2 linked regions of the Parazoarcus communis genome follow. The protein of the gene in region 1 interacts with the protein of each later gene in a pairwise test. Links are inferred from orthologs where the notes say so. Each region holds a gene or a part of one and is shown in the gene's direction. Other genes may lie near its edges.

Evidence for each region.
Region 2: the proteins of recR (region 1) and recO interact in binary tests that used the Escherichia coli proteins (3 or more experiments, as listed by UniProt). The link is inferred for Parazoarcus communis from one-to-one orthologs.

Annotation. Positions count from the first base shown.
Region 1 is NZ_CP022188.1:2,397,929-2,414,775, forward strand. What follows is about bases 5,610-8,576. They hold recR (recombination mediator RecR), read left to right. Parts: upstream 5,610-6,779; coding sequence 6,780-7,373; downstream 7,374-8,576. Other genes in these bases: dnaX (DNA polymerase III subunit gamma/tau), read left to right, coding at 5,610-6,420; CEW87_RS10965 (YbaB/EbfC family nucleoid-associated protein), read left to right, coding at 6,451-6,774; petA (ubiquinol-cytochrome c reductase iron-sulfur subunit), read left to right, coding at 7,560-8,153; CEW87_RS10980 (cytochrome b), read left to right, coding at 8,157-8,576. Also shown: CEW87_RS10935 (BCCT family transporter), read right to left, coding at 1-299; CEW87_RS10940 (nicotinate-nucleotide adenylyltransferase), read right to left, coding at 450-1,859; CEW87_RS10945 (nitroreductase family protein), read right to left, coding at 1,926-2,747; CEW87_RS10955 (ZIP family metal transporter), read right to left, coding at 3,069-3,959; more of dnaX, read left to right, coding at 4,393-5,609; more of CEW87_RS10980, read left to right, coding at 8,577-9,425; CEW87_RS10985 (cytochrome c1), read left to right, coding at 9,422-10,162; CEW87_RS10990 (glutathione S-transferase N-terminal domain-containing protein), read left to right, coding at 10,270-10,866; CEW87_RS10995 (ClpXP protease specificity-enhancing factor), read left to right, coding at 10,934-11,404; CEW87_RS11000 (glycosyltransferase), read right to left, coding at 11,415-12,602; CEW87_RS11005 (hemerythrin domain-containing protein), read left to right, coding at 12,785-13,279; CEW87_RS11010 (D-amino acid dehydrogenase), read right to left, coding at 13,307-14,569; CEW87_RS11015 (class 1 fructose-bisphosphatase), read left to right, coding at 14,742-15,743; CEW87_RS11020 (autotransporter assembly complex protein TamA), read left to right, coding at 15,790-16,847. UniProt on the Escherichia coli protein: May play a role in DNA repair. It seems to be involved in an RecBC-independent recombinational process of DNA repair. It may act with RecF and RecO.
Region 2 is NZ_CP022188.1:3,701,856-3,716,112, forward strand. Bases 11,448-14,257 are described here. They hold recO (DNA repair protein RecO), read left to right. Parts: upstream 11,448-12,385; coding sequence 12,386-13,129; downstream 13,130-14,257. Other genes in these bases: rnc (ribonuclease III), read left to right, coding at 11,448-11,456; era (GTPase Era), read left to right, coding at 11,453-12,373; CEW87_RS16975 (pyridoxine 5'-phosphate synthase), read left to right, coding at 13,126-13,890; acpS (holo-ACP synthase), read left to right, coding at 13,901-14,257. Outside these bases: fabF (beta-ketoacyl-ACP synthase II), read left to right, coding at 1-1,155; CEW87_RS16905 (protein YgfX), read left to right, coding at 1,178-1,633; nadB (L-aspartate oxidase), read right to left, coding at 1,623-3,212; RNA polymerase sigma factor RpoE, read left to right, coding at 3,470-4,069; CEW87_RS16920 (sigma-E factor negative regulatory protein), read left to right, coding at 4,079-4,621; CEW87_RS16925 (MucB/RseB C-terminal domain-containing protein), read left to right, coding at 4,618-5,586; CEW87_RS16930 (SoxR reducing system RseC family protein), read left to right, coding at 5,583-6,050; CEW87_RS16935 (DegQ family serine endoprotease), read left to right, coding at 6,047-7,456; CEW87_RS16940 (glutaredoxin family protein), read left to right, coding at 7,456-7,713; lepA (translation elongation factor 4), read left to right, coding at 7,767-9,563; lepB (signal peptidase I), read left to right, coding at 9,611-10,399; CEW87_RS16955 (DUF4845 domain-containing protein), read left to right, coding at 10,417-10,779; more of rnc, read left to right, coding at 10,779-11,447. UniProt on the Escherichia coli protein: Involved in DNA repair and RecF pathway recombination.

The DNA of each region.
Region 1 (16,847 bases):
ATCGCCAGTCCGATGCAGACCAGAACGAAAATGTTGCCGGCGCCGATGAAGAACCAGTCGAGGTTCGAGGTCAGCCAGCCGCGCATGCTGCCGAACATGGGTTCGACCTGAGCCTGGAACATCAGGGTCAGGGCCACGAAGGCGATGACTGCGATGGCCGAGATTGCAAATACCCGGTTGTGGATGTCGAGGCCGAAGGGACCGACATTGACCAGGATGTTGTCCTGACCGATCTTGTAGTCGGTATCGATCGGGTTGACGTCACCGTCGGGGATCATGGGATCCCTTTTTTTTGTCATGGGAGGCTTCCTTGTTGGGGACGACTGAGAGGGGTGGATCGCCAGATACAAGGTACTAGGCTGATGCTACTTAGCGGCTGAAGTCTACCATGCATGAAAGTCGGCCTGCGCAGGTGCGACATGCGCCGATTGGGCTCATGACGCACCAACTCACTCGGAATCGAAGCCAAGCAGCCTTTGTTCGATGATCCGCTGAGTCACGCCCTCGGGTACGTCTTTCTCCCAGTTGCCCCGCCCGCGGCGAAGACCGGCGAGGGTTTCGGCGGCGTCGATCTCGAGGTGGCCGGCGTCCTGGGGTTCGATTGCGACCAGCTTGCCGTTCTCCTTGAGGTAAGCGAGCAGGTGGCGCAGGTGCTCGGGTACCGGGACGTTGTCGAGCGTGATCATTTCTGCCGCGCCGTGGGGGCGGGAAGGGTAGACGTAGACGTGCGTGTTGTCCGGGAACAGCTTGCCGAAGGCCTCGAGGATGCCGCCTTCGAGTCCGTCGTAGTATTTCTCGTCGAACAGCACTTCGAGATCGCGCACGCTCATGACGATGCCGATGGGTTTCTGCGTGTAGCGACGCAGGTAGGCGCGCAGGCGGAAGAAACGCACGTAGTCCGAGATCATCACCGTGTATCCCTGCGAGGCGAGCAGGTCGATGCGCGCAAGAAAATCCGCACCGTCGATGCTGTCGCCGCTGGCGAGTGAATTCATCGTGATCTCGGCCAGCGACAGGACTTCCTGTTCGGCCACCGCCGATTCCTGGCTGAACTGTTTTTGTCCGCCCAGCATCATGTCGATATTGACGCAGGTCACCGGCTTGAAGCTGCCACGGATGACCAGCATCGGCTTGCGGTAGAGCAGCTCGCCGGGCACGACAACCTCGCCTGCGGGGTTGAAGATGATCGCACGGGTCAGCCAGCTGCTGATCAGGTGCAGGTTCATCAGCCGGTTTTCGACTTCCTCGAAATATGGGCCGGAGAAGTGGATCAGGTCGACCTCGATACGCTCCGGGGAGAGTCCGTCAGCCAGGCCCTCGATCACCCATTCGGGCTGGTCGTGGTTGAAGAATGCGCCGTGGATCAGGTTCACGCCGAGAATGCCGAGGGCTTCGGACTGGAGGGCGTTGTCGTTGTCGAGCATGCGCACATGCAGGATCACGTCGCTCGGCTGCGCGCCCGGGTGAAGTTGCAGGCGGATGCCGATCCAGCCGTGGCATTCGTTCTTTTGCTTGAAGCTGCGCGCGGTAACCGTGGCTGCGTAAGCAAAGAAGGTGGTGTTCTTGGGGCGGACATGGGTGAGCCGGTCGACGACCTGAGTGAACTCCTTGTCCAGCATCTGCATCAGTCGTGCGCGACTGACATAGCGATCGACATGGCCGTAAATATCGTCGCTGACCGCCATGTCGTAGGCTGACATGGTCTTGGCCACCGTACCCGCAGCCGCACCGGCATGGAAGAAGCGGCGCGCGACTTCCTGTCCTGCACCGATTTCCACGATGGAACCGTACTTGAACTTGTCCAGGTTGAGGGCGAGTGCCTTCTGATCGGTCGAGAGGATGGTGTCGCGTTTGCGCATCGGGTCGGCTCCGTACGTTAGGACAGGGCGACGGACGCGAACGCGCCCGTCGCCGCAAGGCTAGGCTTATTTCAGTTCGAAGCCGCGCTTGTGCAGCGCTTCGACGAGGTGATCGCGGCCGGAAAGCGTCTCCGGGCCGGCGATTCTCTTGGCCGAGTGAATGGCCCAGGTACCGTGGACATTCATCTTCTGTTCTTCGTAGAAGCTCGCCATCGCCGCATTGTAGGCCTCGATGCCAGGCGCTTGCGCCGGCAGCGAATAGCGTTCGTGATGCATGACAACCGACTGTGGTGGGCGCGGCTTGACCGCAGCCGGTTTGGCCGGATCGGGCGTGCCCACGCACATGCCGAATACGGCGACAACGCGAGGCGGCAGGTTCAGCAGTTCTGCCACGGCTTCGGGCTTGTTGCGCATGCCGCCGATATACACCGTGCCCAGTCCGATCGATTCGGCTGCGGCGGCAGCGTTCTGCGCGGCCAGTGCCGCGTCGATGACGCCAACCAGGAACATCTCCATGTAATCGAGCGCAGCACTCGGGCGCTCGTTCGATGTCGCCAGGCCTTCGAGGCGGGCAAGGTCGGCAAGCCACACCAGTTGCAGCGGTGCATCGCGCACATGTGCCTGCCCCCCTGCGCATTCGGCGAGCGCTGCACGTGCGGCGGGATCGCGCACGGCCACCACGCTCCATGCCTGCAGGTTCGATGAACTGGAGGCCGACTGCGCTGCGGCGATGATGGCGGTCAGCTGGTCGTCGCTGACCGGGGTGGGCAGATAGCTGCGCACCGAGCAATGGCCAAGCAGGCTGTCGATGACCGGGCTCCAGCTTTGGGGGGCGGGCATGGCATTGCTGCCGTAACGGATGTCGAGGCGAGACTGCGTGTCGCTCATGTAATTGTCCTGTTCAATATGGGGGGGCGATTCGCCGGATTCCGTGTCGCAGCGCACTGCTGCGAGAAGGCTCCGAGTATACGTGCTTGAGGAGGTTCCGTTCATAGTGGCTGACGTTGCGGGCGATCACTGTTATAGTGCGCGCCGTGGCGGGTCTCCCCGCATTGCAGCGCGGTGAACCTGGTCAGGGCCGGAAGGCAGCAGCCACAGCCGTTCCCTGCAAGTGCCGGGGGTCGGGCTCGCCACCCTCATTCTAGAAAGGGCGTCTCCGAAAGGTGACGCCCTTTTTTCGTTCGTGCCATCCGACCCCGGCTGGTCGGTTCAGGCGAGGAGCGTGTCCATCAGCATCATGGCCACGAAGCCGATCATGAGGCCGCTGGTCGCCAGTGTTTCGTGCCCCTTGCGATGCGACTCGGGGATGATCTCGTGGCTGACGACGAACAGCATCGCGCCCGCAGCGCCAGCCAGCCCCCAGGGCAGCAATGCCGAAGACACCGTCACCATCAGCGAGCCGGCCACCGCCGCGATCGGTTCGATCAGTCCCGACAAGGCCGCAACCGCGAACGCGAGCAGGCGCGAATAACCGGCCGTTGCCAGCGCAATCGCCACGATCAGGCCTTCGGGGACGTTCTGCAGCGAGATGCCGGTCGCGACCGCGTTGCCGCTGCTGGCGGTTCCGCTGGCCACGCCGATGGCGAGCCCTTCCGGAATGTTGTGAACCGCAATGGCGAAAACGAAGAGCCATACGGCTGTCGCCGACTTCGATCCGTCCGGTGCGTGGGTGTGCGGCAGCATGCGATCCATTGCCAGTAACAGGCCGGCGCCGAGGGCGAGTCCTGCGGCAACGAGCAAGGCGGCGTCGGTGCTGCTCGCGCCTTGAACCTGTGCGGCGCTGAAGGCCGGTATCAGCAGTGAAAACACACTGGCTGCAAGCATGACGCCCGCGCCGAATCCGAGCAGCATGCCTTGCATGCCGGAACTGATCCGGCGCATGACCAGCAAGGGGACGGCCCCGAGCGCGGTCGCGGCGGCGGCCATCGCCCCACCCGCAACCGCGTCGGCGAGCGGACCGTCGAGCGCCGTCAGTCCGGACGCGATGCGGGTGGCCAGCAGACTGAAACCGATCAGGGCGATCAGCCAGCCGCCGGCGGCGCGCAAGGCGCCCGCTGTGCTGTTGGGCTGGAAATGCAGTCGGGCAACTCGAGCGATCATGGCAGTACCTCCCTGAATCTTTGCCCGGGCGACGTGTCAGGGCGCAGGCTTAGTATGGCCCTGGTGTTTCTATAGTAAAAATTGAACGTAATGATTGATGTGATAGGTGGGTGGTATCGGCATCGTGCATTCAGGCCCTTGAGTGCAGCGGCCGGCAGCGCATCCGAGGGAAGGGGGGGCTCAGACTGTGTAAGCGAAATCGGCACAGATCTCGCGCAGGGTTTCCAGCAGTGTCTGGTAGTTGAAGTTCGATGTGGTCATGGCTTTCTGGTCTCCGGGGTGTCCGTTGTCTGGGTTACGGCGCCAGAATAAGCGGCGTCTTTTGATAGCGCCAATCGATTGAATGTATTGTTTTGATGGTTGTTAATTATCGAAGGGTCTTGCCATCAAGCTCTCCCGGAGAGCCGGGGTTGCTCTGATAGAATCGCTGCCCATGAGCTATCAGGTTCTCGCACGTAAATGGCGGCCGAAGTCCTTCGGTACGCTGGTCGGACAGGAGCATGTGGTCCGCGCGCTTTCGCACGCGCTGACCACCGGCAGGCTGCATCACGCCTGGTTGTTTACGGGAACGCGGGGGGTGGGAAAGACCACCATTTCGCGCATTCTTGCCAAGGCGCTCAACTGCGAGACCGGTATCACCGCCGAACCGTGCGGCGTGTGTGACGCCTGTCGGGCGATCGACGCCGACCGCTTCCCCGACTACGTCGAGATGGATGCCGCGTCCAATCGCGGTGTCGACGACATGGCGGCCTTGCTGGACAAGGCGGTCTATGCACCGGTGCAGGGGCGCTACAAGGTCTACATGATCGACGAAGTGCACATGCTCACCGGCCATGCCTTCAATGCGATGCTGAAGACGCTCGAAGAGCCGCCGGAGCACGTCAAGTTCATTCTTGCGACGACCGATCCGCAGAAGATTCCGGTCACCGTGTTGTCGCGCTGTCTGCAGTTCAACCTGAAGCAGATGCCGCAGGGCAGTATCGTTGACCATCTGTCGGGTGTGCTTGCGGCCGAAGAGGTTGTGTTCGAGCCCGGCGCGCTGCGCCATATTGCCAAGGCGGCAAACGGTTCGATGCGCGACGCGCTGTCGCTGCTGGATCAGGCCATTGCCCACGGCGCGGGGAAGGTGGTCGAGGAGCCGGTCACGCACATGCTCGGCACGGTCGGAGACGACCACCTGCATGCATTGCTCGATGCGCTCGCAGCGGGTGATGTCGCCGCGATGCTGGCGGTCGCCGACGGCATGGAAGCACGCAGTCTTTCTTTCGATGCAGCGCTGCAGGCACTGGCTTCGATGCTGGGTCGAATCGCGCTGTTTCAGTTCGCACCTGGCGCCATTTCCGACGACGTAGAACGTCAGCGTCTGGCACCGCATGCCGAAAAATTCGATGCCGAGTTTCTCCAGTTGGCGTACCAGATCGCGATCCACGGTCGCGACGAGTTGGCGCTGGCGCCTGACGAATACACCGGCTTCAGCATGACGCTGTTGCGTTTGCACGCGTTCCGGCCTGATCAGCCTGCTGCGATGGGCTCTCCTGCGCTTGCGGGGAGCGGCGGCAGCGGCGAGGCGAGGACGGTTTCACCGGTTTCTGGGGGGGCTGAAACGCGTCCGGTTGCGGCTGCGACACCGGCTTCATCCGCAGCCTCCGTCGCCGAGCGCAGTGCGGCACCATCGCCCGCGCCTCAGCCGGTCTCGCCCCCACCTGTCTTGCAGCCTGCCATGACCGCGCCGGTCGAAAGAAAGCCCGAGCCGCAGCCTGAGATCAAGCCGAAGGTCGAGTCTGGGTCCGGCCCAAAGCCGGCCAGTCGCGACCTGGCGCCCTGGGAGGATCTGCCGCCCGAGGCGATGATGCATGACGACGCGTATTCGGGGGGCGCCAATGCCTTCGACGACGAGGCGGATGCAGCGCCCGCGGTTCCGGCTCCGCCAGCAACGCCTGCGGATAAGGCTGCCGCGCGACCCGAGGCGTCTGCGCACACGCCGGCGCCTGAGTCGCCGATTGTTGTGCCAGGCGCACCTGCAGCGACTCCTGCGCCGCGGGATGCCCACGCTGATGCCGATCTGGCTGCCGCATTTGCCGCAAGTGACTGGCGCACGGTGGTCCGGTTGCTCGGTATCGGTGGGCTGGTGCGCGAGCTTGCGCAGCACTGCGAGTGGGTCGAATGTGTCGATGACCTGCTGGTCCTGCGCCTGTCCGATACCCATCGCCATCTGCTCGACATGAACCGGGCTGCGGTCGAGCGCGTGCAGGACCAGCTTGCGTCCGCACTGTCGCGCCCGCTCAGAATTCGGGTCGATGTCGGTGCAATCACCGGCGAGACACCCGCCCAGCGTGATGAAATCGAGCGTCGCGCGCGCCATGCGGTCGCGGTGGCTGCGCTCGAAAGCGACCCCTTCGTGCGCGAACTGATCGAGCGCTTCGATGCCACGCTGGTCGAAGCCACAGTCAAACCCTTCTAACCATCCATCTCACTTTGGGGAGTTGTCACCATGATGAAAGGCGGTCTCGGAGGCCTGATGAAACAGGCCCAGCAGATGCAGGAAAACATGAAGAAAATGCAGGACCAGTTGGCCAGCGTCGAAGTCGACGGCCAGTCCGGTGCCGGCATGGTCAAGGTCGTCATGACCTGTAAGTACGATGTGCGCCGGGTCTCGATCGACGACTCGGTCATGGACGACAAGGAAATGCTTGAGGATCTCGTCGCTGCGGCTGTCAATGACGCCGTGCGCAAGGTCGAGAGCACCACTCAGGAGCGCATGGCCGGCTTTACCTCGGGCCTGAACCTGCCGCCCGGATTCAAGCTGCCGTTCTGATTCCAATGCAGCCTTCGAGTCTTGACGAACTGATCGACGCCCTGCGTTGCCTGCCCGGGGTTGGCCCCAAGTCGGCGCAACGCATGGCCTATCACCTGTTGCAGCGTGATCAGCGTGGCGCAGGCCGCCTGGCGCGTGCGATGGGTCATGCACTCGAAGTGCTGCGTCATTGCGACCGCTGCAACACCTTCACCGAAGAGGCTGTGTGCCAGCGCTGCGCCAGTCCGCGGCGTGATGCCAGTCTGCTGTGCGTGGTCGAGATGCCTGCCGATCTTGCGATGATCGAGCAGACACAGTCCTATAACGGGCTGTACTACGTCCTGATGGGGCGCCTGTCGCCTCTGGACGGCGTCGGGCCGCGCGAGCTGAAGCTCGACAAGCTCCTTGCCCGGGCGGGCGATGGCAGTGTGCGGGAAGTGATTCTTGCCACCAACTTCACCAACGAAGGTGAGGCAACCGCGCATACACTTGCCACCTTGCTGGGCGCGCGGGGACTGTCCGTGAGCAGGCTGTCGCGCGGTGTGCCGGTGGGCGGCGAGCTTGAGCATACCGACATTGGCACGATCGCCCAGGCCCTGGTCGAGCGACGGGGGCTTTGATGGCTGATATGGTGCGCCGCGGCATGTGCGGGGCCTTCGAGGCGTCGTCCGGCGTGCGCAGGGGCTTGAAATCCTTGACTGCTCAAGGTCTTGAGCGGTCTATGGCTTTCTCTGTTGCAGTGAGTTCGCTATAATCCTTGGGTTTTTGTATCCAGGTCTTTCGTTTTCCATACTGGGAAGAGGGTCATGAGCGTTGAACAAAAGATGGACAGCGGTCGCCGCACATTGTTGCTGGCAACGTCTGCCGTAGGTGGCGCTGCCGCCGTGGCGACGGCAGTGCCGTTCGTTGCCAGTCTGACGCCGTCCGAGCGCGCCAAGGCAGCAGGCGCGCCGGTTGAGGTGGATGTGGGCAAGCTCGCTCCGGGCGAGATGATGACGGTCGAGTGGCGCGGCAAGCCGGTCTGGGTGCTCCGTCGCACCCCCGAGATGTTGGAGGCGCTTGCGAAAGCCGAACCCAACCTCAGCGACCCGGGTTCGGAGAAGCAGCAGCAGCCCGAGTACGCAAAGAACCAGCACCGTTCGATCAAGCCGGAGTATCTGGTCGCGGTCGGTATTTGCACGCACCTCGGTTGCTCGCCGTCGGAGAAGTTCAAGCCGGGCGCGGAAGCAGGCATGTCTGCTGACTGGCCGGGCGGTTTCCTGTGCCCCTGTCACGGTTCGATGTTCGATCTGGCTGGCCGCGTGTACAAGAGCATGCCGGCGCCGGACAACCTCGAAATTCCGCCGCACAAGTACCTTGCGGACACCACTATCCTCGTTGGCGACGACGGAAAGGCGTAAGTGATGACGACCAAATCTCAAGCCTTGCTGAACTGGGTCGATGAGCGTTTTCCGCTGACCTCGTCGATCAAGGGTCACCTGACCGAGTACTACGCACCGAAGAACTTCAACTTCTGGTATTTCTTCGGCTCGCTGGCGCTCATGGTTCTGGTGATCCAGATCGTGACCGGTATCTTCCTGGTCATGCACTACAAGCCCGATGCCTCGCTGAACGCAGCTGGTGTGCCGGTGGCTTTTGCCAGCGTCGAGTACATCATGCGCGATGTGCCGGGTGGCTGGATCATCCGTTACCTGCACTCGACCGGTGCCTCCGCATTCTTCATCGTGGTCTATCTCCACATGTTCCGCGGTCTGCTCTATGGCTCGTATCGCAAGCCGCGCGAGCTGATCTGGATCTTCGGTACCCTGATTTTCCTGGTGCTGATGGCCGAAGCGTTCATGGGCTATCTGTTGCCATGGGGGCAGATGTCGTTCTGGGGTGCGCAGGTGATCGTGAACCTGTTCTCGGCCATTCCGCTGATCGGACCCGACCTGTCGCTGGTGATTCGTGGTGACTTCGTCGTTTCGGACGCCACCCTGAACCGCTTCTTCTCCTTCCACGTCATTGCCGTGCCGCTGGTGCTGATCGGCCTCGTTGCTGCCCACATCGTGGCGCTGCACGAAGTCGGCTCCAACAACCCGGACGGTGTGGAAATCAAGAAGAAGAAGGACGCCAACGGCATCCCGCTCGACGGCATTCCCTTCCATCCGTACTACACGGTCAAGGACATCGTCGGCGTGGTGGCCTTCCTGTTCTTCTTCAGCGCAGTGGTGTTCTTTGCGCCTGAAGCAGGTGGTTACTTCCTCGAGTTCAACAACTTCCTGCCGGCCGACCCGCTGGTGACCCCGCCGCACATCGCGCCGGTGTGGTACTTCACGCCGTTCTACTCGATCCTGCGTGCCGTGACCTATCCGCTGTTCGGTCTCGACGCCAAGTTCTGGGGCGTGGTGGCGATGGGCGCATCGGTGGTGATCATTGCCTTCCTGCCGTGGCTGGACCGCAGCCCGGTCAAGTCGATGCGCTACAAGGGCGTGATCTTCAAGGGCGCTGTTGCGATTTTCGTGGTCTGCTTCGCCATTCTCGGTTACCTGGGTGTGCTCCCGCCGACCCCGGGCCGTACCCTGGTTTCGCAGATCTGCTCGGTCCTGTACTTCGCCTTCTTCCTGGCCATGCCGTGGTACAGCAAGCTCGACAAGTGCAAACCCGAACCGGAAAGGGTGACTTTCAAATGAAATCGCGTGTAATCAATTTCATCAAGCGTGCCGCTGCCGTCGTGCTGTTTGCGCCGGCAATGGCGATGGCTGCCGGTGCTGTTCTGCACCTCGACAAGGCGCCGGTGAGCACGGAGCCGGCTGCGCTGCAGCACGGTGCCAAGCTCTTCGTCAACTACTGTCTGAACTGTCACGGCGCTTCTTTCCTGCGCTACAACAGGCTGCAGGACATTGGTCTGTCCGAGGAGTCAATTCGCGACAATCTGATGTTCACCGGTGAAAAGACCGGCGATCTGATGAAGATCTCGATGCGCCGTGAAGAGGCCAAGCAGTGGTTTGGCGCAGCGCCTCCCGACCTGACCCTGGTTGCACGTGCCCGTGCTTCAGAGTTCGGCAGCGGTGCCGACTGGCTCTACACCTACCTGCGCCAGTTCCATCGTGACCCGAACCGTCCGACGGGCTGGAACAACCTGGTTTTCCCGAACGTCGGCATGCCGCACGTGCTGTGGGAGCTTCAGGGTGAGCAGGTGGCGAAGGCCGGCGAGCATGGTTCGACGCTCGAACTGGTCAAGCCGGGCAAGCTGACCGCCGAAGAGTACGACAATGCCATCGCGGATCTCGTGTCCTACATTGTCTGGATGGGAGAACCCGTCGCCGAGAAGCGCAAGACCATCGGCATGTTCGTACTTGCCTTCCTTGCAGGTTTGTTCGTTCTTGCGTTCGCGCTGAAGAAGAACTACTGGAAGGATATTCATTGAGCGGATCGGTGAATGGCCGTAAGGCCTGACACTCGCTTCTCTCCAGACGCACCGCGCAAATCAATGCGTGGTGCGCTTTTGTTTTTTGCATCCGGAGTCGCAACATCATGATGAATCTTTATTCCGGTACGACCGATCCCTTCAGTCACCGTTGCCGGATCGTGCTCTTCGAAAAGGGCATGGATTTCGAGGTGATCGATGTCGACCTCTACAACAAGCCCGAAGATATTGCGGTCATCAACCCCTACGGCCGAGTGCCGGTGCTGGTGGATCGCGATCTCGTGCTGTACGAGTCGAACATCATCAATGAATATATCGACGAGCGTTTCCCGCACCCGCAGTTGATGCCGCCGGATCCCATCCTGCGTGCGCGTGCGCGGCAACTGCTGCATACGTTCGAGCACGAACTGTTTGCTCACATCGCTGCACTCGAGGCCAACCAGAAGGGCGTGGACAAGACCCGTGCTCATGTGCGCGACCACCTGACACAGCTCGCGCCGATCTTCACCAAGCAGAAGTTCATGCTGGGCGACGAGTTCTCCATGCTGGATGTGGCGATTGCGCCCTTGCTGTGGCGTCTTGAGCACTACGGAATCGAGCTGCCGAAAGCGGCTGCTCCGATGATGAAGTACGCAGAGCGCATTTTCAGTCGTCAGGGTTTCATCGACGCGCTGACGCCTTCCGAGAAGGTAATGCGGCGCTGACATGAAGACGCCTGGACCGGCTGGGGCGCGTCCCCTCCGGTCGGGCGGAACTTAGGACACGCAAGACATGGTATCCACCAAGCCCTACCTGGTTCGTGCCATCTACGAATGGTGTTCTGATCAGGGTTTTACGCCCTACCTTGCCGCCCGGGTCGATTCCAGCACCCGTGTGCCACCCGGCTACGCCAAGGACGGCCAGATCGTGCTCAACGTCGGGTCGGACGCGACCAACAAGCTGTCGATGGACAATGAGTCGATCAGCTTTCAGGCGCGTTTCAATGGCTCGGTGCAGCACATCCTGATTCCGATGAGCAATGTTCTTGCCGTCTATGCGCGCGAGAACGGCCAGGGGATGGCGTTCGAGGCGGACATCGATGAGGGCGAGCCGTTCGAGGAAGATGCTGCGGATGACGCCGATGCGACCGGGCTCGAGCTTGCGCCGGAGCCTTTGGCATCGTCCGAGCCGTCCGAGTCGCCCAAGTCCGGTGACGATCGCCAGCCGCCCCCCCGCGGCGGGCATCTGAAGGTCGTCAAGTAATACCCACCCGTCAGGCGGCGCTCAATTGCGCAGCCTGACGTTGGTGATCTGCCACCCACGTCTCGTACAGCGCGCCAAGCCGCCGACTCATTTCTTCGGTGTGCCACTGTTGTGCATATTCCCGCGCATCGACGCCCAGCTGCTGCAATTGCCGGCAGTCGCTCAGCAACTGGCCGACGACCTCCGCGAACCGGGCCGGGTTGTTTGGTGCGATCCTGCAGCCCTGTTGTGGCGCAAGGATGTCTACGGTCCCCATTTCGGCAAGGGCCACTACCGGCGTACCCAGTGCCATCGCTTCCAGCAGTACCAGTCCCTGCGTTTCGGTGCGCGACGCGAACACAAAGACATCTGCGGCCCGATAGCAGTCGTGCAATTCGTTGTGACGGTCGAGGTAGCCCAGGAAGCGGATGTGCTCGCTGAGTCCTGCACGTTCGACCTTTGTTCGCAGGCTGCCCAGTGCAGGGCCTTCACCGGTAACGAGCAGCATTGCAGCGGGTTCGGTCTTGCGCAATTCGCCCACCATGTCGATGAGGAAGTCGATGTTCTTCTCGTGCGCCACCCGACCGACAAAGAGCAGCAGACGCCTGCTTTTGGGGATGTCGTAGCGCTGACGGAAGTGACAGCCGTCACCGCCGTGGAACTGGTGTTCCGGAATACCAGTGGGGAGGATGTGTACGGGCGCATTCACGCCATAGCCCGCCAGTGTGTCGGCCATCGCTCGCGAGGGCACGATGACGGCGTCGAGTCCGTTGCATTGCTGGCGCGAGAATCGTCTTGCGGCGCCACGCAGCCATGCGCGTGGCACGAAGGGCACGTAGTGGAAGAGATATTCCTCGAAGAAGGTGTGATACGTGCCGACGCAGGGAAGGTCGAGCGCCTTCGCCAGTTCGAGTCCGGCGTAGTGGGCCACGAACGGGGTGTGGATATGTACCAGGTCGAAGTGCTGCTGTTTCAATGATTCGATCTGCTCGCGGATGGCGCTGCGCCGCATCATCCGGTCCTCGGGGTCGAGGGGGATGAAGCGCGAGGGAATCCGGATCAGGTCGTCCGTGCTCCTGCCACCGTCCTGCGGATAGGCGGGAGCAATCAGGCTGGAGTGGATGCCGTGTGCCTTGAGTGAGTTGCGGAAGGTCTCTATCGATGTGCTGACCCCGTTTATGCGAGGGAAGAACACGTCTGAAATCATCAGGATATTCATGGTCTGTGCCGGTTGCCGTAGGCCCAATCTAGTCTGTTCCGATGACTGCTTCATTGCAGACCTCGGGTGAGGATGGGTTGTTACAGTTTCCGGTTGACCCACATCATCGGTCCGGTGACGATTCTGCGTTATAAAGCGGCACCGCAAGGCCCGCGCGGGCCGATGTTCAGGAGAATGCAAGGATGGCACTGATGCAATGGAACGAGCAGCTTCAGCTCGGTCTCGGAAAGATGGACAAGACCCACGAGGAGTTCGTGAGCCACTACAACGCCGTTGTCGAGGCGGCGCCCGAGCAGTTTCTAGCGCGGCTCGATGACTTCATCGCCCACACCGAAGCACACTTCGATCAGGAAAATCGCTGGATGGAGCAGGTGAACTTTCCCGGTTGCCACCGTGCGGAACACGACCGGGTGCTGGTGGTGATGCGTGACGTTCGCAACCGCATTGAGCGCGGTGATGCGTTTCTTGGCAAGCGCTTGATGGAGGAGTTGCCGGCCTGGTTCGATAATCACGTCAGCGGCATGGATGCCGCGCTGGCCTTTCATCTGGACAGTATCGGATTCGACGTCGAGACCGGCGTGATTACCCCGCCTGAGGGTGACTGCAGCGGCAGTGCAAACGCAGGCGGTTGTGCCTGTACGTCGGCGCCTGCCCGGGCCGGCGCCGAACAGGTCTAAGCCACGCCCCGCGATACCCCTGCAGTGTCAGGGGTGTCGGACGGGGAAGCGCACTGTCGGTGCGCGCCCATGCATCAGGCCCGCGAGAATCTCGGCCGAGCCGCAGGCCAGGGTCCAGCCCAGTGTGCCGTGACCGGTGTTGTACCAGAGGTTGACGCCGCGGCCCTTGCCGATGATGGGCAGGTTACTCGGGGTGGCGGGGCGGAGTCCCGTCCACAGTTGCGCCTGTTCCGGGTCGATTGCGCCTGGCAGCCGTGTCCGTGCCCAGTCCAGAATGGCACGGCCGCGTTCTGGATCGATCGTGAGATCGAAACCGTTGAGCTCGGCAGTGCCGGCGATACGAAGCCGGTCTCCGAGACGGGAGCAGACGATGCGGCGGGACTCGTCGGTCAGGCTGACCTGCGGCGCCCGCGCGGGATCTGCAACCGGTGCTGTAATCGAATAGCCCTTCACCGGGTAGATTGGCAGGCGCTCGCCAAGCGCATGCACCATGAGGGGGCTGAAGCTGCCGAGGCATACCACATAGGCGTTCGCGGTCAGGGTGCCAGCCCGCCCTTCACGGTCACGCACCTCGACACCGTCGATCAGGCCGCCGGTGTGGGTCAGGCGTTCGATCGTCGTCTGATAGTGAAACTGCACGCCGTCGCGCGCAAGCACCCCCGCCAGCGCACCGGTAAAGCGCATCGCGTCGCCGTTTTCGTCGCCGGGCGCATACAGACCGCCCGCCAGTGTTGGTGCGAGTGTCGCGAGCGCGGGCTCGATTGCAAGGCATTCGGCAGCCGAGCAAGCCCGGGCTTCAATGCCGAGTTGCATCAGCTGCTCTGCGCGTGCCGGTGCATGAGCGAAATCCGAGGCGCTGAAAAAAAGGTGAAGGATGCCCTGCTCGCGCGCATCGTAGTCGTTCTCGATGCCGGCGGCTGCGCGTACCCGGTGCAGTTCGCGCTGACTGTGGATGGCAAGCGCAGCAATCGCCTCGGTGTTGCGCTTCGCACGCCACGGCAGGCACTCATGCAGAAAGGACAGCGCCCAGCGCCATTGGTCGAGGCTTGCCTGAGGGCTGAAGCGCAGCGGGGCGTCGTGTTTGCCAAGCCAGCGCAGCGCCAGAAAGGGGGCCGCCGGGTTGGCCCAGGGCTCGGGATGGCTGACCGAGATCTGGCCACCATTGGCAAAGCTCGTTTCCTGTCCAGCTTGCGGCTGGCGGTCTATCACGCTGACCTCGAACCCCGCCTGCTTCAGGTACCAGGCGGTGGTGACGCCGGTGATGCCGGCGCCGAGAACCATCACATGCATAACTTGGCTTTTGTGCTCCAGAGAGGCTGCCCAGTGCGTGTGCGGGGCAGGGCGGCGAACCGCCAAGCCGTAAATGATAACCGCCAGCGTGCAACTCGTGGTGCGCAGACGTCCCGGAAACGGGATAATCGGGTCTGACATCTTCAATCATCCGTCTCCGGGAGTTTTGCACATGCGTCGCGTCACCCTTACCCAATTCCTGATCGAGCAGCAGCGCGCCGGACGCGTATCGGCCGATCTGCGGCTCTTGCTCGAGGTCGTGGCTCGCGCGTGCAAGGCGATCGGAGTCAATGTGTCCAAAGGGGCGCTTGCCGGTGTGCTGGGTGAGGCCGGTACCGACAACGTGCAGGGCGAGGCACAGAAGAAGCTCGACGTGATTGCCAACGAGATTCTGCTGCAGGCCAACGAATGGGGCGGCCACCTTGCGGCAATGGCGTCCGAAGAGGTCGAAACCGTGCATCAGATCCCGTTCGACTTTCCCAAGGGCGGCTATCTGCTGATGTTCGATCCGCTCGACGGCTCGTCAAACATCGACATCAACGTCACCGTGGGTACGATCTTTTCCGTGCTGCGCAACCCCGAGGGCGAGGGTGATCCGACCGAGGAAAGCTTCATGCAGCCCGGTCGGGAGCAGGTGGCAGCCGGCTATGCGATCTACGGCCCCTCCACCCAGCTCGTGCTCACAGTGGGCAAGGGCGTTCACGCCTTCACGCTCGACCGCGAAATGGGCAGCTTCATCTATACCACTCCCTACATGACGGTACCCGAGGAAACCCGCGAGTTCGCGATCAACGCCTCCAACGCCCGCCACTGGGAGGCGCCGGTTCAGCGCTACATCTCAGAGCTGCAGGAAGGCAAGGCTGGCCCCCGTGGCGTCGATTTCAACATGCGCTGGGTGGCGTCGATGGTGGCTGACGTGCACCGTGTGCTGACCCGTGGCGGCATCTTCATGTACCCGCTCGACGAGAAATGTCGTGCCCAGGGCGGCAAGCTGCGGCTCATGTACGAAGCCAACCCGATGGCCATGCTGATCGAGCAGGCCGGTGGCGCGGCCACCACCGGGCGCGAGCGCATCCTCGATATCCAGCCCGACAAGCTGCATCAGCGCGTACCCGTCGTGCTCGGCTCGAAGAGCGAGGTCGAACGCGTGACTTCATACCATCTTGAAGCTTGATTCGCTTCTCCGTGCCTTGAGCCTCCTGGCCCTGGGGTGTTTCCTCTTGTGGGGAAACAGCGCCAGGGCACAGGATCGTGTCAGCGTAGCGCTCGAAGCGCCGGAAACGGTCAGCGTGCTCCTGCGTCAGCACGTGCGCCTGCTTAAGTCGGCCGAGCTGACGGTGCCCGAGGTCGGGCCCGATCAGACCGCGCTGGTGCGACGCACACGGCGGGAAGTTGTCGATCTGCTCTCCACGGAGGGCTATTTCAACCCCGAAGTGAGGCTCGATCGGCGTAGCGGGGACAAATGGACGCTGACCGTGGAGCCTGGCGTACGGGCTGCCATTACTGCCGTCGATATCGGTTTCGAAGGCGAACTGGCGAGTGCGAGCGAAGCCGAGGCGGCAGCCTTGCGCGACAGTCTGCGCGAAAATTGGGCCTTGTCGGTGGGCAAGCCCTTTCGTCAGTCCGAATGGGATAGTGCCAAACAGCAACTGCTCGATGCGGTCAGTCGCCGCCGTTACGCTGCGGCGCGCACACTGAGTACCCGTGCCGAAGTCAATGAGGCCGGCACCGAAGTGGCGCTGTCGGTCGTGATCGACAGCGGCCCGACTTTCAGACTTGGCGAACTCGCAGTCAGTGGTTTGAGCCGACTGCCGGCCGATCTTGTTACGCGCTACAGCACGGTCGAGGCGGGCGATATCTACGATCAGGACGCCTTGCTTGCCTTGCAGGAGGCCTTGCAGGGTGCGCCCCAGTTTGCGTCGGTGGTGGTCGATATCGAGCGTGACCCGGCACTGGCTGCTGCCGTGCCCGTGCGTGTGCAAGTGGCAGAGGCCCAGTCGCGGCGCCTGAGTTTTGGTGCAGGTGTATCGAGCAATACCGGTTATCGGGTCGAGGCTGCGTATCGCGACGTCAATATTCTTTCGCGCGGATGGGAACTGTCATCGGGCATCCGTCTCGAGCAGTTGCGCCAGTCGCTTTTCGCCGATCTGTTCTTTCCGCCGGCGCCGGACGGTCATCGCGACAGCATCGGTGCGCTGATCGACAACAGCGATCTCGAAGGACTGAAGACCGAAAGCCAGGCGATCGGTATCGGTCGGACCACCATCCGCGGTGATAT
Region 2 (14,257 bases), 1.3 Mb from region 1 along the record:
CTGATTGCCGGCAAGAGCGGCATCGGCCCTATCACCCGTTTCGATGCCAGTGCCTTCTCGGCCCGCATTGCCGGTGAAGTCAAGGATTTTGACGTCACCACCTATCTTTCCGCCAAGGAAGCTCGCCGCATGGATGTCTTCATCCATTACGGCATGGCAGCCGGCATTCAGGCGATTCGGGATTCCGGAATCGAGGTGACAGCAGCAAACGCCGAACGTATCGGCGTCAATATCGGGTCCGGCATCGGCGGCTTGCCGATGATCGAAGATACCCATGCGGACTTCGTTGCCGGTGGTCCGCGCAAGATCTCGCCGTTCTTCATTCCTGGCACGATCATCAACATGATCTCCGGCAACCTGTCGATCATGTTTGGCATGAAAGGACCGAACATCGCGGTCGTGACCGCATGTACCACGGGGCTCCACGCCATTGGCCTGAGCTCGCGCATGATCGAATATGGTGATGCCGACGTGATGGTTTGCGGTGGTGCGGAATCCACGGTAACCGAACTTGCTGTCGGCGGCTTTGCGTCAGCAAAGGCGCTGTCGACGCGCAACGACGACCCCGCCACGGCCAGCCGTCCCTGGGACAAGGGTCGCGATGGTTTCGTGCTCGGCGAGGGTGCGGGCGTGCTCGTGCTTGAAGAATATGAGCACGCGGTCAAGCGTGGTGCCAAGATTTACGCGGAGCTTTCCGGCTTCGGCATGAGTGGTGATGCGTACCACATGACCGCACCGGACACCGATGGTCCGCGGCGCAGCATGGTTAATGCACTGGCAAATGCCGGCATCAACGCCAGCGATGTGGATTACCTGAATGCACATGGCACGTCGACTCCGCTCGGCGACAAGAACGAAACCGAGGCAATCAAGCTTGCTTTTGGTGTGGATGCTGCGAAGGGCCTGGTGGTGAACTCCACCAAGTCGATGACCGGGCATCTGCTTGGCGGTGCGGGCGGCCTTGAGTCGATCTTTACCGTGCTGGCAGTGCATCATCAGATCTCGCCGCCGACGATCAACATCTTTGAGCAGGACCCGGAGTGTGATCTGGATTACTGCGCAAACGAAGCACGTTCGATGAAAATCGACGTGGCAATGAAGAACAACTTCGGTTTCGGCGGGACGAACGGAACCCTGGTGTTCCGCAGGGTATAAATCTGGGTGGGCGGCGACACTCATGGTGTTTCCGCTCTCCTTGACGCTCCGAAGTTCTCGAGGCGTACTGGCGTCAGTTTTCGTAACACATTGTGCTGCGGGGCTGGCGCTTTTTCATGCCACTCACTCGACCTGGTTGCTTGCGGGTGGTTTCGGACTGATTTTTCTCTCGGCGCTTGCTGCCTGGCGTGGCGAACTCAGCAAGCGAGGTGTCGTTCTTGCCCTTCAGGCAGATGGCGCCGTTATCCTGAAGCACGGCGACGACGGCGCGCCCGTATTTGCCCGTACGCGGCAGGATCTCGTCGTGTTCTCGGGTGTGGCCTGGCTCACGCTGGAGTTGCCCGATACACGAAGGGTGGGCCGCAGGCGGATGCGACTGATGCTGGTGAGATCGAATCTCCATCCGGATCAATGGCGCAGCCTGCAGATCTGGCTGCGCCATCGTGCGCTCGTTGTGCCTGCGGCGCCTAGCGCTTGAGCTTTCGCGGTCGCAGTACGGTGTCTCGTGCGCGGGGAAGGGTGTCGGGGAAGTCGCTGGAATGGTGCAAACCCCGGCTCTCCTTACGTTTCAGTGCGCACTGCACAATCAGGTCTGCAGTTACCACCAGGTTCCGGAGTTCGATCAGGTCATTGGAGACGCGAAAGTTCGAGTAGTACTCGTGAATTTCGCGCTCAAGCAGGCGAATCCGGTGCTGCGCACGCTGCAAGCGCTTGGTTGTGCGTACGATGCCCACGTAATCCCACATTGCACGGCGGAGTTCCGCCCAGTTGTGCGAAATCACGACTTCCTCGTCGGCGTCCGTTACTCGGCTCTCATCCCATTCGGGTAGCAGATAGATCGGCTTGTTGGCGTTGGCGAGAATGTCCTGCGCCGCAGCTTCGCCAAAAACCAGGCATTCAAGCAGGGAGTTGCTCGCCAGACGGTTGGCGCCGTGCAGGCCGGTGCCGGCTGATTCTCCGACGGCGTAGAGCGCCTGCACGTCGGTTCGTGCCGACAGGTCGGTGACGATGCCGCCGCAGGAATAGTGTGCTGCGGGCACGACAGGAATTGGCTCACGGGTGATGTCGATGCCAAGTTCGAGGCAACGCGCGTGAATATTCGGAAAATGGTTGCGCAGCCAGTCTGCTGGCTTGTGACTGATGTCCAGATAGACGCAATCAAGGCCGCGCTTTTTCATCTCGAAGTCGATTGCCCGCGCGACGATGTCCCGCGGCGCCAGTTCTTCGCGAGGGTCATGCTCAGGCATGAAGCGGGTGCCATCAGGCAGGCGAAGCAGGCCACCTTCGCCGCGGACCGCTTCCGAGATCAGGAAGGACTTTGCCTGTGGGTGGTAGAGGCAGGTCGGGTGGAACTGGATGAACTCCATGTTCCTGACCCGGCATCCTGCACGCCAGGCCATCGCAACACCGTCACCAGTCGCAACGTCGGGGTTGGTGGTGTAGAGATAGACCTTGCCGGTGCCGCCGGTCGCAAGCACCGTACTGCGGGCGCTGAACGTGACAACATGCTCCTGACGGATGTCGAGCACGTACGCACCGACACAACCGGTGTCGGGACGACCGATCTTCTCTCCGAGCACGAGATCGATGGCGATGTGGTGCTCGTAGATGTCGATGTTCGGATGGGCGCGAACCTCTTCGCTCAGTGTGGCCTGAACGGCTGCACCGGTCGCGTCTGCGGCGTGGATGATGCGCCGGTGTGAGTGGCCGCCCTCGCGGGTCAGGTGGTAGCCCAAGGCTGACTGGTCTTCCCGTGTAAACGGTACCCCGCGATTGATCAGCCACTCGATGGCCCTGCGGCCGTGTTCGACAACGAACCGAGTGGCGGCAGGGTCGCACAGGCCGGCGCCTGCAGTGAAGGTGTCCTGGATGTGCGCTTCGATGCTGTCGGTGGTATCCAGCACCGCAGCAATACCGCCTTGCGCCCAGGCACTTGCGCTGTCGGCAAGCTCGCGTTTTGTGACGATGGCAACCCGCAGGCGGTCGGCGAGTCGCAGTGCGAGCGACTGACCTGCGGTGCCGCTCCCCAGAATGAGAACGTCGTACTGTTTGTGCAAGATGGCGGCCAAACGAATGGGTGAAGCTGCCGAATATATCACGCAGCCACGGGACTGGGCGGCTGCGAGCCTTTCGTCATGCCCGATGCCGCTTTTCATGTCTATCGAATGGCGTAAGGGAACCGATACCCCTGTTACCTTCTGAACTAATTTTACGGCTGCCGGTCTTCAACCACAGAGCTTGATTTTGCTGTGCCTGCGGGCGGTCGCTTATACTTTGGCAGATTAATCATTCTCCGAAGAAGAACAGACCCCCAATGAGCGATCGTGAAATCGATCAGCAGCTGGTCGAACGCGTACAGCGTGGCGACAAACAGGCCTTCGGCTTGCTGGTAAGCAAATACCAGCGAAAGCTGAACCGCCTGCTGTCGCGCCTGATTCGTGATCCGGCCGAAGTTGAAGATGTGGCCCAGGAGACATTCATCAAGGCTTATCGTGCCTTGGGCTCGTTCCGGGGTGAAAGTGCTTTTTATACGTGGTTGTACAGAATCGGTATCAACACCGCGAAAAACTACCTTGTATCGCAGCGGCGCAGGGCGCCAACGTCTACTGGGTACGATTCGGAAGATGCCGAGACATTTGAGGATGGTGATCAGCTTCGTGACAACAACACGCCAGAGCGCTTGTTGATGACGAAGCAGATTGCCGAGACGGTGGACGAGGCGATGGCCGGGCTGCCCGAAGAGTTACGAACAGCGATCATGCTGCGCGAACTTGAGGGGCTCAGTTATGAAGAGATCGCCAACATCATGGACTGCCCCATCGGGACGGTTCGCTCCCGGATTTTCCGTGCGCGGGAGTCGATTGCTGAACGACTTCGGCCGTTGCTCGATACGGCTCACGACAAACGTTGGTAGGTGGCTGGCATGAATGAAAAACTTTCTGCACTGATGGACGGTGATCTTGATAATCAGTCTGTTCGCCTGATGGTCGACCGTCTGAATCGCGAAGACACGCTGAAGAAGGACTGGGATGTTTACTGTCTGATCGGCGATGTGATCCGCGGGGAACAACAGGGCGCACCCGATATGGTCGCCCGCGTGATGGCGGGGCTTGATGACGAGCCCACCGTGCTCGCGCCGCGTGCGATGCCCGCTGACGCGCCGCGCCGCGCGGTGTGGCAATCCCTGATGCCGATCGCGGCCTCGGTGATGGGCGTTGCTGCAGTCGGGCTGGTTGCGGCAACCATGTACACCGGCGATGCGGGCATTGCCCAGGTTGCTGCCGTGCCTCGTGTACTTACGATGGCGCCGGTTCAGACTGTTTCGGTGGCTGCGCCGGCGGCTGCAGAGACCCGCCATCGTGAGTACCTGTTCGTGCATCAGGCTTCCACGGGTGCGGGGCCGATGCCCAGCGCGCTGCAGTACGTCAGGACAGTGTCCGCACAGTCCGAGGAAACCACCCGATGAGGTTCTGGTTTTTTGCGGTAGGCCTGTGTTCGCTGTTCTTCCAGACTGTCGCCAGTGCCGAAGCACCTTCGGACCCGCTGACGTGGCTGGGCAAGATTTCAACAGCCAGCCAGCGCCTTAATTACGTTGGTACCTTCACCTACCAGTCGGGCAAGCAGATCGAGACCTCCCGGATTGCGCATCGCGCCAATGGTGAAGGCGAGTTCGAGCGTCTAGAGGTACTCGACGGCAGTCCGCGTGAGGTCATTCGCAGTGCAGGCGAAGTGCGCTGCGTGCTGCCCGAGCAGCGGACGGTCATCATCGATCAGCCCGGCGGCCGACGTGTCTTTCCAGCGCGTCTGCCGGCCTCTTTCAACGGGCTTGCCGAAAGCTATCGTATTCGCAAGGGTGAACGTGGGCGTGTAGCCGGTTACGAAGCACAGTCCATCATTCTGGAGCCAAGGGACGACATGCGTTATGGCCACGTATTGTGGGCAGAAATGCAGACCGGACTTTTGCTCAAGTCACGAATGGTGGACGCGCGCGGCGAAATGATCGAGCAGTTCACGTTCAGCGATCTTCGTATCGGCGGGGACGTGGATGGCGCGCTGCTCAAGCCGCGCTTCAGTCAGGGTGAGGGCTGGCGTGTGGTCAGTGTGCGCGGCGACGAGATCAGCAAGGCTGACGCCGGTTGGCAACTGCGTACGCCGATCACCGGTTTTTCGCTCAATTCGGTGGTGCGGCGTTCACTCGGTGCTGACCGGGGCGATGCGGTGCATATGGTCTTCAGCGACGGGCTCGCAGCCATCTCGGTGTTCATCGAGCCGACCGGACCTGAAGCCGCGGCCAATGTCGGCGCGTCGTCGAGCGGGGCAATCAACGTATTCAAGCGCACTGTCGGCGCGCACGTCGTGACGGCGCTGGGCGAGGTACCGGCCCGCGCAGTGCAGCGACTGGCCGAGGGCATCGAAGCGGTGTCGCGATGATCGAGGCGCCTGCAGAAGTCGTTCGCGTCGATGGGGGCACGGCCTGGGTTCGCCTGAGTGAGAAGCAGGGTGGATGCGGGCGCTGTGACGAGCCTGGCGGCTGCCGCTCGATGCGAATCACGGATACCTTCGGTTCCCCGAATCAGGTATTTACCCTCGACGACCCCCTTGGATTGCATCCCGGCGAGCGGGTCAGGATCACGATCCCCGACGGTGCACCATTGCGGGCCGCACTGCTCAGTTATGGGCTTGCGGTCCTGCTGATGCTCGGTGGTGCGGCAGCCGGAAGCCTTTTTTCCGACGCAGGTCAGGCCGACCTCGGGGCTGGCCTGGGCGTGCTCTGCGGGCTGGGGCTTGCCGTATTCATCAACCGCCTTCTGGCGCGCAGTCGTAACTGGCGAGGTGGCCTGAGAATGACTTTGTCCCGCGACCTGACCGCCTGCAGTCACGCTCACCACTCATGATCCGGATACTTCGTATTACGCTGCTGGCACTCCTTCTGTGCGTGCCTGCCGCACCTGCGCTTGCAGTCGTCAATCTGCCGGACTTCACCGCGCTCGTGGAACGCCAGGGAACGGCGGTGGTGAATATCAGCACGATATCTAATACGACCCAGAAAGCGCGCGCTTTTCCCGAGCTGGACGAGGGCGATCCGATGTTCGACTTTTTCCGTCGGATCGTGCCGCGCCAACCGCGAACCCCGCAGCGCGAACCCGACAACGAGTCGCTCGGCTCGGGTTTCATCATCAGCAGTGACGGTTTCATTCTGACCAACGCCCACGTCGTCGAAGATGCCGAGGAAATCCTCGTGCGTCTGGCGGACAAGCGGGAGTATCGAGCCCGCGTGATCGGGGCGGATGCACGCAGTGATGTAGCGCTGATCCAGATCGAGGCCAAGGGCCTGCCAAAGGTCACCCTGGGCGAGCCGGATCGGCTCAAGGTCGGAGAGTGGGTTCTGGCCATCGGCTCACCCTTCGGTTTTGATCAGACGGTCACCGCCGGCATCGTGAGCGCCAAGGACCGCAGTCTGCCCGACGAGAACTTCGTTCCCTTCATTCAGACCGACGTTGCGATCAACCCGGGTAACTCTGGTGGGCCCTTGTTCAACCTCAAGGGCGAGGTGATCGGCATCAATTCCCAGATCTACAGTCGTACTGGCGGTTTCATGGGGCTGTCGTTCGCGATTCCGATCGATGTTGCTATGGATGTGCAACAGCAGTTGCGCACGCACGGGCGCATTCAGCGCGGCCGAATCGGCGTGGCCATCCAGGAGGTTACCGTCGATCTGGCCGAGAGCTTTGGTCTGCCGAAGGCATCCGGTGCGCTCGTCAGTGCGGTCGAACCCGATAGCCCCGCTGCGAGGGCGGGGGTGATGCGCGGCGACGTGATCGTGAGATTCGACCGCCGCGACGTAGACAAGTCGAGTGAGCTCCCACGTATCGTTGCCGCGCGCCGCCCCGGTACCCGTGCAGACATGCTGGTGTATCGCGAAGGTACACCGAAGGAGCTGAAGGTCACGCTTGGTGAATGGCGTGATCCGCAGACGCCCCGTGTGCGCAAGACCAGCATGCCGTCAAACACCGGAAACCGGCTGGGCCTGGTGCTGGTCAAGCCGCCGATGATCCGTGGTCGTGATCAGGTTGCGGCACAGGGCCTGATGGTCGATCGCGCTGAAGGCCCAGCGGCCCGTGCATCCCTTCAGGTCGGCGACACCGTGCTGGCCGTCATCGTGGGTGGCAAACAGACCTCGCTCGCTGCGCCTGAAATTTTTGATCGCATCGTTGCGGAACTCAAGGAGGGGCAGCAGTTGAGCCTGCTCGTGCTGCGCGGTGAGGCCAGCTCCTTCGTCAGTCTGCGTGCCGGCAAGTGATGCGTGAGCTGACCGTACTGAGCCGGGAGTGGTGCCATTTGTGCCACGACCTGGTCGCGGCCCTCAAACCCATTGCAGCAGAACTGGGCTGGACGGTGGAAGTCATCGATGTCGACCTCCATCCCGAACTCGAGGCTCGTTGGGACGAACTTGTCCCCGTTGTACTCCACGGTGAGCACGAACTCTGCCACTACCATCTCGATGAAACGGGTGTCCGTGCCTATTGCGGTGCTTTTCCGCTAGAATCCGACGCTTGACGAGGCCAACCAATTCCAGAACGGGTGCCGAAAGGCACCCTTTTTGCGTGCGCATGCAACATATCAGAAACTTCTCCATCATTGCTCATATCGATCACGGCAAGTCCACGCTGGCCGATCGACTCATTCACTTCTGCGGCGGGCTCTCCGACCGCGAGATGGAGGCGCAGGTGCTCGACTCGATGGATATCGAGCGCGAGCGCGGCATCACCATCAAGGCGCAGACTGCTGCGCTGCACTACAAGGCGAAAGACGGGAAGGTCTACAACCTAAACCTGATCGACACCCCGGGCCATGTGGACTTTTCGTACGAAGTGAGCCGTTCGCTGGCCGCGTGCGAGGGCGCCCTGCTGGTGGTCGACGCATCGCAGGGGGTTGAGGCGCAGACGGTCGCCAACTGCTACACCGCGCTCGACCAGAACGTTGAAGTCGTGCCGGTCCTGAACAAGATCGACCTGCCCGCAGCGAACCCGGAGAACGCCCGTCAGGAAATCGAGGACGTCATCGGTGTCGATGCCGCCGAGGCGATCCTGTGCTCGGCAAAAACCGGTATCGGCATCGAGGAAGTGCTCGAGGCCGTCGTGGCGAGGGTGCCGGCGCCGCGTGGTAATCCCGACGGGGCCTTGAAGGCGCTCATCATCGACTCGTGGTTCGATAACTACGTCGGCGTCGTGATGCTTGTGCGTGTAGTCGACGGCATACTCCGGCCCAAGGACAAGATTCTGCTGATGTCGAACGGCGCGCAGTATCCCTGCGAGCAGGTCGGCGTGTTTACGCCGAAGTCGGTCAGCCGTGATCACCTGGCTGCTGGCGAAGTGGGTTTCATCATTGCAGGCATCAAGGAGCTCGAGGCCGCAAAGGTCGGTGATACCGTCACTCTCGCGAGCAAGCCGGCCGCCGCGCCTCTGCCGGGCTTCAAGGAAATCAAGCCGCAGGTGTTTGCCGGTCTGTACCCGGTTGAGTCGAGCGAGTACGACCAGTTGCGTGATTCGCTGGAAAAGCTCCGCCTCAATGACGCGTCGCTGCAATTCGAGCCCGAAGTGTCGCAGGCGCTGGGCTTCGGCTTCCGCTGCGGATTCCTCGGTTTGCTGCACATGGATATCGTGCAGGAGCGTCTCGAGCGCGAATTCGACATGGACCTCATCACCACTGCACCGACGGTGATCTATGAGGTCGTGCTCAACAGCGGCGAGGTCATCCAGGTCTCGAACCCGTCGAAGCTGCCCGAACCGGGCAAGTTCCAGGAGATTCGCGAACCGATCATCACTGCAACGATTTTCCTCCCGCAGGATTACGTCGGTCCGGTCATCACCCTGTGCAACCAGAAGCGTGGCTCGCAGGTGGACATGCGATATCACGGACGCCAGGTGCAGCTGATCTACGACATGCCGATGAACGAAGTGGTGATGGACTTCTTTGACAAGCTCAAGTCGGTTTCACGTGGCTATGCGTCGCTCGACTACGAGTTCAAGGAGTACATCACGGCCGATCTGGTCAAGCTCGACCTGATGGTCGGTGGCGAGAAGGTCGATGCACTTTCGGTGATCGTTCACCGGGTCAACGCGGCGTTCCGTGGCCGCGAGTTGGCAGCCAAGCTGCGTGGCCTTATTCCGCGCCAGATGTTCGATGTCGCGATTCAGGCCGCGATCGGTGCGAACATCATCGCGCGCGAGACGATCAAGGCTTTGCGCAAGAACGTGCTGGCCAAGTGTTATGGCGGCGACATTTCGCGGAAGAAGAAGCTGCTCGAGAAACAGAAGGAAGGCAAAAAGCGCATGAAGCAGGTCGGAAACGTCGAGATTCCGCAGGAAGCCTTCCTTGCCGTGCTGCGTACGGACGAAGGCAAGTAAACCTGCAACCAGGCGTCTCAGCGGCGTCGTAACTGACTGGAGTCTGCGTGAATTTTGCTTTGATCCTTTTTCTATTGCTCGTTGCCACAGGTGTGTTGTGGGCCTTCGATCGATTCCATGCACGCAAGCAGCGCGCAGCGGGTGCCCCGTCTCCGTGGTGGGTCGAGTACGGTGCGAGCTTCTTCCCGGTGATCGTGATCGTCTTCGGGCTGCGCTCGTTCATCGTCGAGCCGTTCAAGATTCCGTCCGGCTCGATGATTCCGACCCTGCTCGTGGGCGATTTCATTCTGGTGAACAAGTTCACCTATGGCATCCGCCTTCCGGTGATCAACAAGAAGGTCATCGACATTAACGATCCTGAACGTGGTGATGTCATGGTCTTCCGCTATCCGGCCGACCCTTCGATGGACTACATCAAGCGCGTTGTCGGTTTGCCGGGCGACAAGGTCGAGTACATCAACAAGCGCCTGCGCATCAACGGTGAGGCAGTGCAGACCGACGAGGCGGGCAGCTACCTCCATCCGGACCGTCTCTACTACTCGCCACAATATGTCGAGAAGCTTGGAAGTATCGAGCACAACGTGTTGCTCGAGCGCGAAGCCCCAGCCTTTGTACCCCAGGTGCTGAATTACCCCAACCGGGACAACTGTACATATACTAGCAGCGGCGTGACCTGCACTGTGCCCCAAGGGCATTACTTCGTCATGGGCGACAACCGCGATGCCAGCAGTGACAGCCGTGTCTGGGGGTTTGTGCCGGACGAGAACATTGTCGGGCGCGCCTTTTTCATCTGGTTCAACTTCAATGACATGAAGCGAATCGGTCGCTTCCACTGATGACGGGGAATGTAGTCATGACTCAATCTCGCCAGCGCGGCCTCAGCCTGATCAGCGTGATGATTGTCGGCGGCCTGCTCGCTTTCGTACTGCTGATCGCCTTTCGCACGGTTCCTGCAATCAACGAATACATGGCGGTCGAGCGCATCGTGAAACTCGTTGCCGAAGAAGGGGACGGTGGCGCGACCCTCACTGAAATGCGCCGCAGTTTTGACCGCCGTGGTCAGATCGACGACGTGTCCTCCGTTACCGGCACCGATCTGACAATCAGCAAACTTGCGGGCAAGGTCGTTGTCGAAGCTGAGTATTCGCGCAAGGTGCCCGTGGCCGGCAATGTCAGTCTTCTGTTCGACTTCCAGGTTTCGAGCGCCGGTAGCTGATGTCGGAGTTCAATGAAAGGCTGCAACGCAAACTCGGCCACGTTTTTTCTGATCCGGAGTTGCTGCAGCAGGCACTGACACATCGCAGTTTTGGACAGCTAAACAATGAGCGCCTCGAATTTTTGGGTGACAGCGTACTCAATTGCGTGACTTCGATTGCGCTTTTCGAGCGTTTTCCCGACCTCAAGGAAGGGGAGCTGTCTCGGGTTCGCGCTTCGCTGGTTCGACAGGAGGCGCTTCATCGTCTGGCGGTGGACCTGCAGCTCGGCGACTGTTTGCGGCTGGGCGAAGGTGAGCTCAAGTCAGGCGGCTTCCGGCGTCCATCCATCCTTGCGGATGCGGTCGAAGCCATTATCGCGGCGGTGTTTCTGGATGCCGGTTTCGAAGCGGCCAAGGCCGTGATCGACCGCTTGTACGTGCCACTGCTTGCAGAAGTGAATCCGGCGGCACCGTCGAAGGATCCGAAGACGGCGCTTCAGGAGTGGCTACAGGGCCGAAAGATTGCTTTGCCCACCTACACCATGGTGCAGGTACTCGGCGAAGCACATGCGCAAGAGTTTGAAGTGTCGTGCGAGGTGCCGAAGCTTGCCGTGCGTACGGTCGGTCGCGGTACCAGCCGCCGTGCTGCGGAGCAGCAGTCGGCCCAGCTCGCACTGACAAAATTGAGGAAGAAATGAATACAACGCCGGACAAGGACGAACCCATCGACAAACCAGACTTTCGTGCTGGCTTCGTCGCCATTGTCGGTCGGCCCAACGTCGGTAAATCGACCTTGCTCAACCGTCTGATCGGGCAGAAGATCAGCATCGTGTCGAGCAAGGCGCAGACTACGCGCCACCGCGTGACGGGCATCCTGACAAACAAGGACGCGCAGTTCATCTTTGTCGACACGCCGGGCTTCCAGACGCAGCACCGCAATGCACTTAACCGCTCGATGAATCGCACGGTGTCGCAGGTGCTCTCCGATGTCGATCTGGTGTTCTTCGTGGTTGAAGCCGGGCGCATGGGCGATGACGACAAGCGTGTGCTCGAAGTGATTCCGGAAGGCGCGAAGGTGGTGCTGGTCATCAACAAGGTCGACCAGCTCAAGGAGAAGGCGCGCCTGCTTCCGTTCATCGAAAGCGTGCGCGGGCTGCGCGACTTCGTCGAGATCGTGCCGTTGTCGGCCGAGCGCGGCAACAACTGCGACACCCTCATCAGCGCGGCAACGCCGCTGCTGCCCGAAGGCATCGCCATGTACGAGGAAGACGAGATCACCGATCGCAGCGAACGCTTCCTTGCGGCCGAGTTCCTGCGTGAGAAGCTGTTCCGCTTGCTTGGCGACGAGCTGCCTTACGGCATTGCGGTGGAGATCGAAAAGTTTGAAACCGAGGGGCGACTGCGCCGTATCCATGCGGCGGTCATTGTGGACAGGGCAGGGCACAAGGGCATCGTGATCGGCAAGGGCGGCGAAAAGCTCAAGCGCATTTCGTCTGAAGCTCGTGTCGAACTCGAGAAGCTGTTCGACGGCAAGGTGTTTCTCGAGGTGTGGGTCAAGGTCAAGAGTGGCTGGGCCGACGACGAACGTGCGCTGAAGAGCCTCGGGTACGAGTGAGCACGCGTCGACGTGGCGCTGAAGCAACGTATCGAGCAGCAGCCGGCATGGGTGTTGCACACGCTACCCTGGCGTGAAACCAGCCTGATCGTCGAAGTGTTTTCGCTCGAACATGGCCGCGCAGCGCTTGCGGCAAAGGGCGCACGGCGGCCGATGTCTGCCCTCCGGGGCGTCCTGATGGCGTTTCAACCCCTGCTCATGGACTGGTCGGGCGGGGGGGAAGTGAAGACGCTGATCCGTGCTGAGTGGCGTGGCGGGCAGCCGCTCCTGACCGGGCGTGCCTTGCTGTGCGGCTACTACCTCAATGAACTCATGCTCCGCCTCACGGCGCGGGAAGATCCGCACCCTGCGCTGTTCGAGGCTTACGAAACCGCCGTCACTGCGCTTGGCCGCAACGAAAGCCTCCCGCCCATTTTTCGTCGTTTCGAGCTCACGCTGCTGCAGGAACTCGGCTACGGCATTGCGCTCGATTCCGCCGAGGACGGGGCGATCCGGCCCTCCGGGCGCTACCGCTATATAATCGAACGAGGCCCTGTTGCCATCGATCTGGCAGCCAACGCGGATGAGATCGAGGCATTCGGCGAGGACGATCTGCCCGTCAGCGGGCAGACCCTGCTCGACATGGCAGCAGACGATTTTTCTCGCACCGAAACACTGATCCAGTCAAAGCGGCTGTTGCGTGCGCTGATAAACCACTACCTCGGCGGGCAACAATTACAGTCGCGCCGGGTACTGAAGGAGTTGCAGGAACTGTGATCGAACTGGGCGTCAACATAGACCACGTCGCCACGTTGCGGCAGGCGCGTCGCACCTGGGAGCCCGACCCGGTATGGGCCGCGGTCGAAGCGCATCTGGGTGGAGCCGACGGGATTACCGTGCATCTGCGCGAGGACCGGCGCCACATCAACGACAGTGACGTGCGCCGCTTGCGCGAACTCACGCAGGTAAAGCTCAACCTTGAGATGGGCGCAACCGACGAAATGGTGGACATCGCCTGCGGCTTGAAGCCAGAGATGGCGATGCTGGTACCTGAAGGCCGGCACGAAGTCACCACCGAGGGCGGACTCGACGTGCTGGCACAGGAAGCGCGACTCAAGGACGTTGTCGGTCGGCTTGCTGATGCCGGAATCGTGACCAGCGTCTTCATCGATGCAGAGTTGCCGCAGATCGAAGCCGCAGCGCGGATCGGTGCGCGCGTGTGCGAGATCCACACCGGGCCATATGCGCACGCCTTTCATGATGCCGGCCGCGATTCCGAAAGCCCGGCGGTACTGCTCGAACTCGAGAAGGTACGGCGTGCGGGCGAGGCGGCGTGCGGATTAGGCATGCGCTTCAATGCAGGCCACGCCTTGAACTATTACAACGTCGAGCCGATCGCCCGCCTTGCCGGTGTGCGCGAGCTTCACATCGGTCATGCAATTGTCAGCCGTTCCGTGTTCATTGGTCTGCGGGCTGCCGTTGCCGAAATGAAGCGTCTGATCCGCGAAGCCGCGGCTCATGCCGCTCATCGGACGTGATACCGAGCCAATGATCCACGGGGTAGGGACCGATATCGTCCGCGTCGAACGTCTGCGGGAGGCGCTTGAGCGTCACGGCGAGCGCTTTGCACTGCGAATTCTCGCCGAGTCCGAACGTGATGCCTGGCGCGCGAGCCAGGACCCTGCCCGGATGTTGGCCAAACGTTTCGCCGCCAAGGAGGCGTTCGGCAAGGCCCTTGGCACCGGCGTTGCGGTGCCGGCCACATTGCACGCCGTCGCGGTCGCGCATGACGAGCTCGGCAAACCGCTGCTTTCATTCGACCCGCGTCTGGAAGCGTACATGAGCGAACGCGGCCTGCATGCTCACCTCAGTCTTTCTGACGAAAACGATTACGTCGTTGCGTTT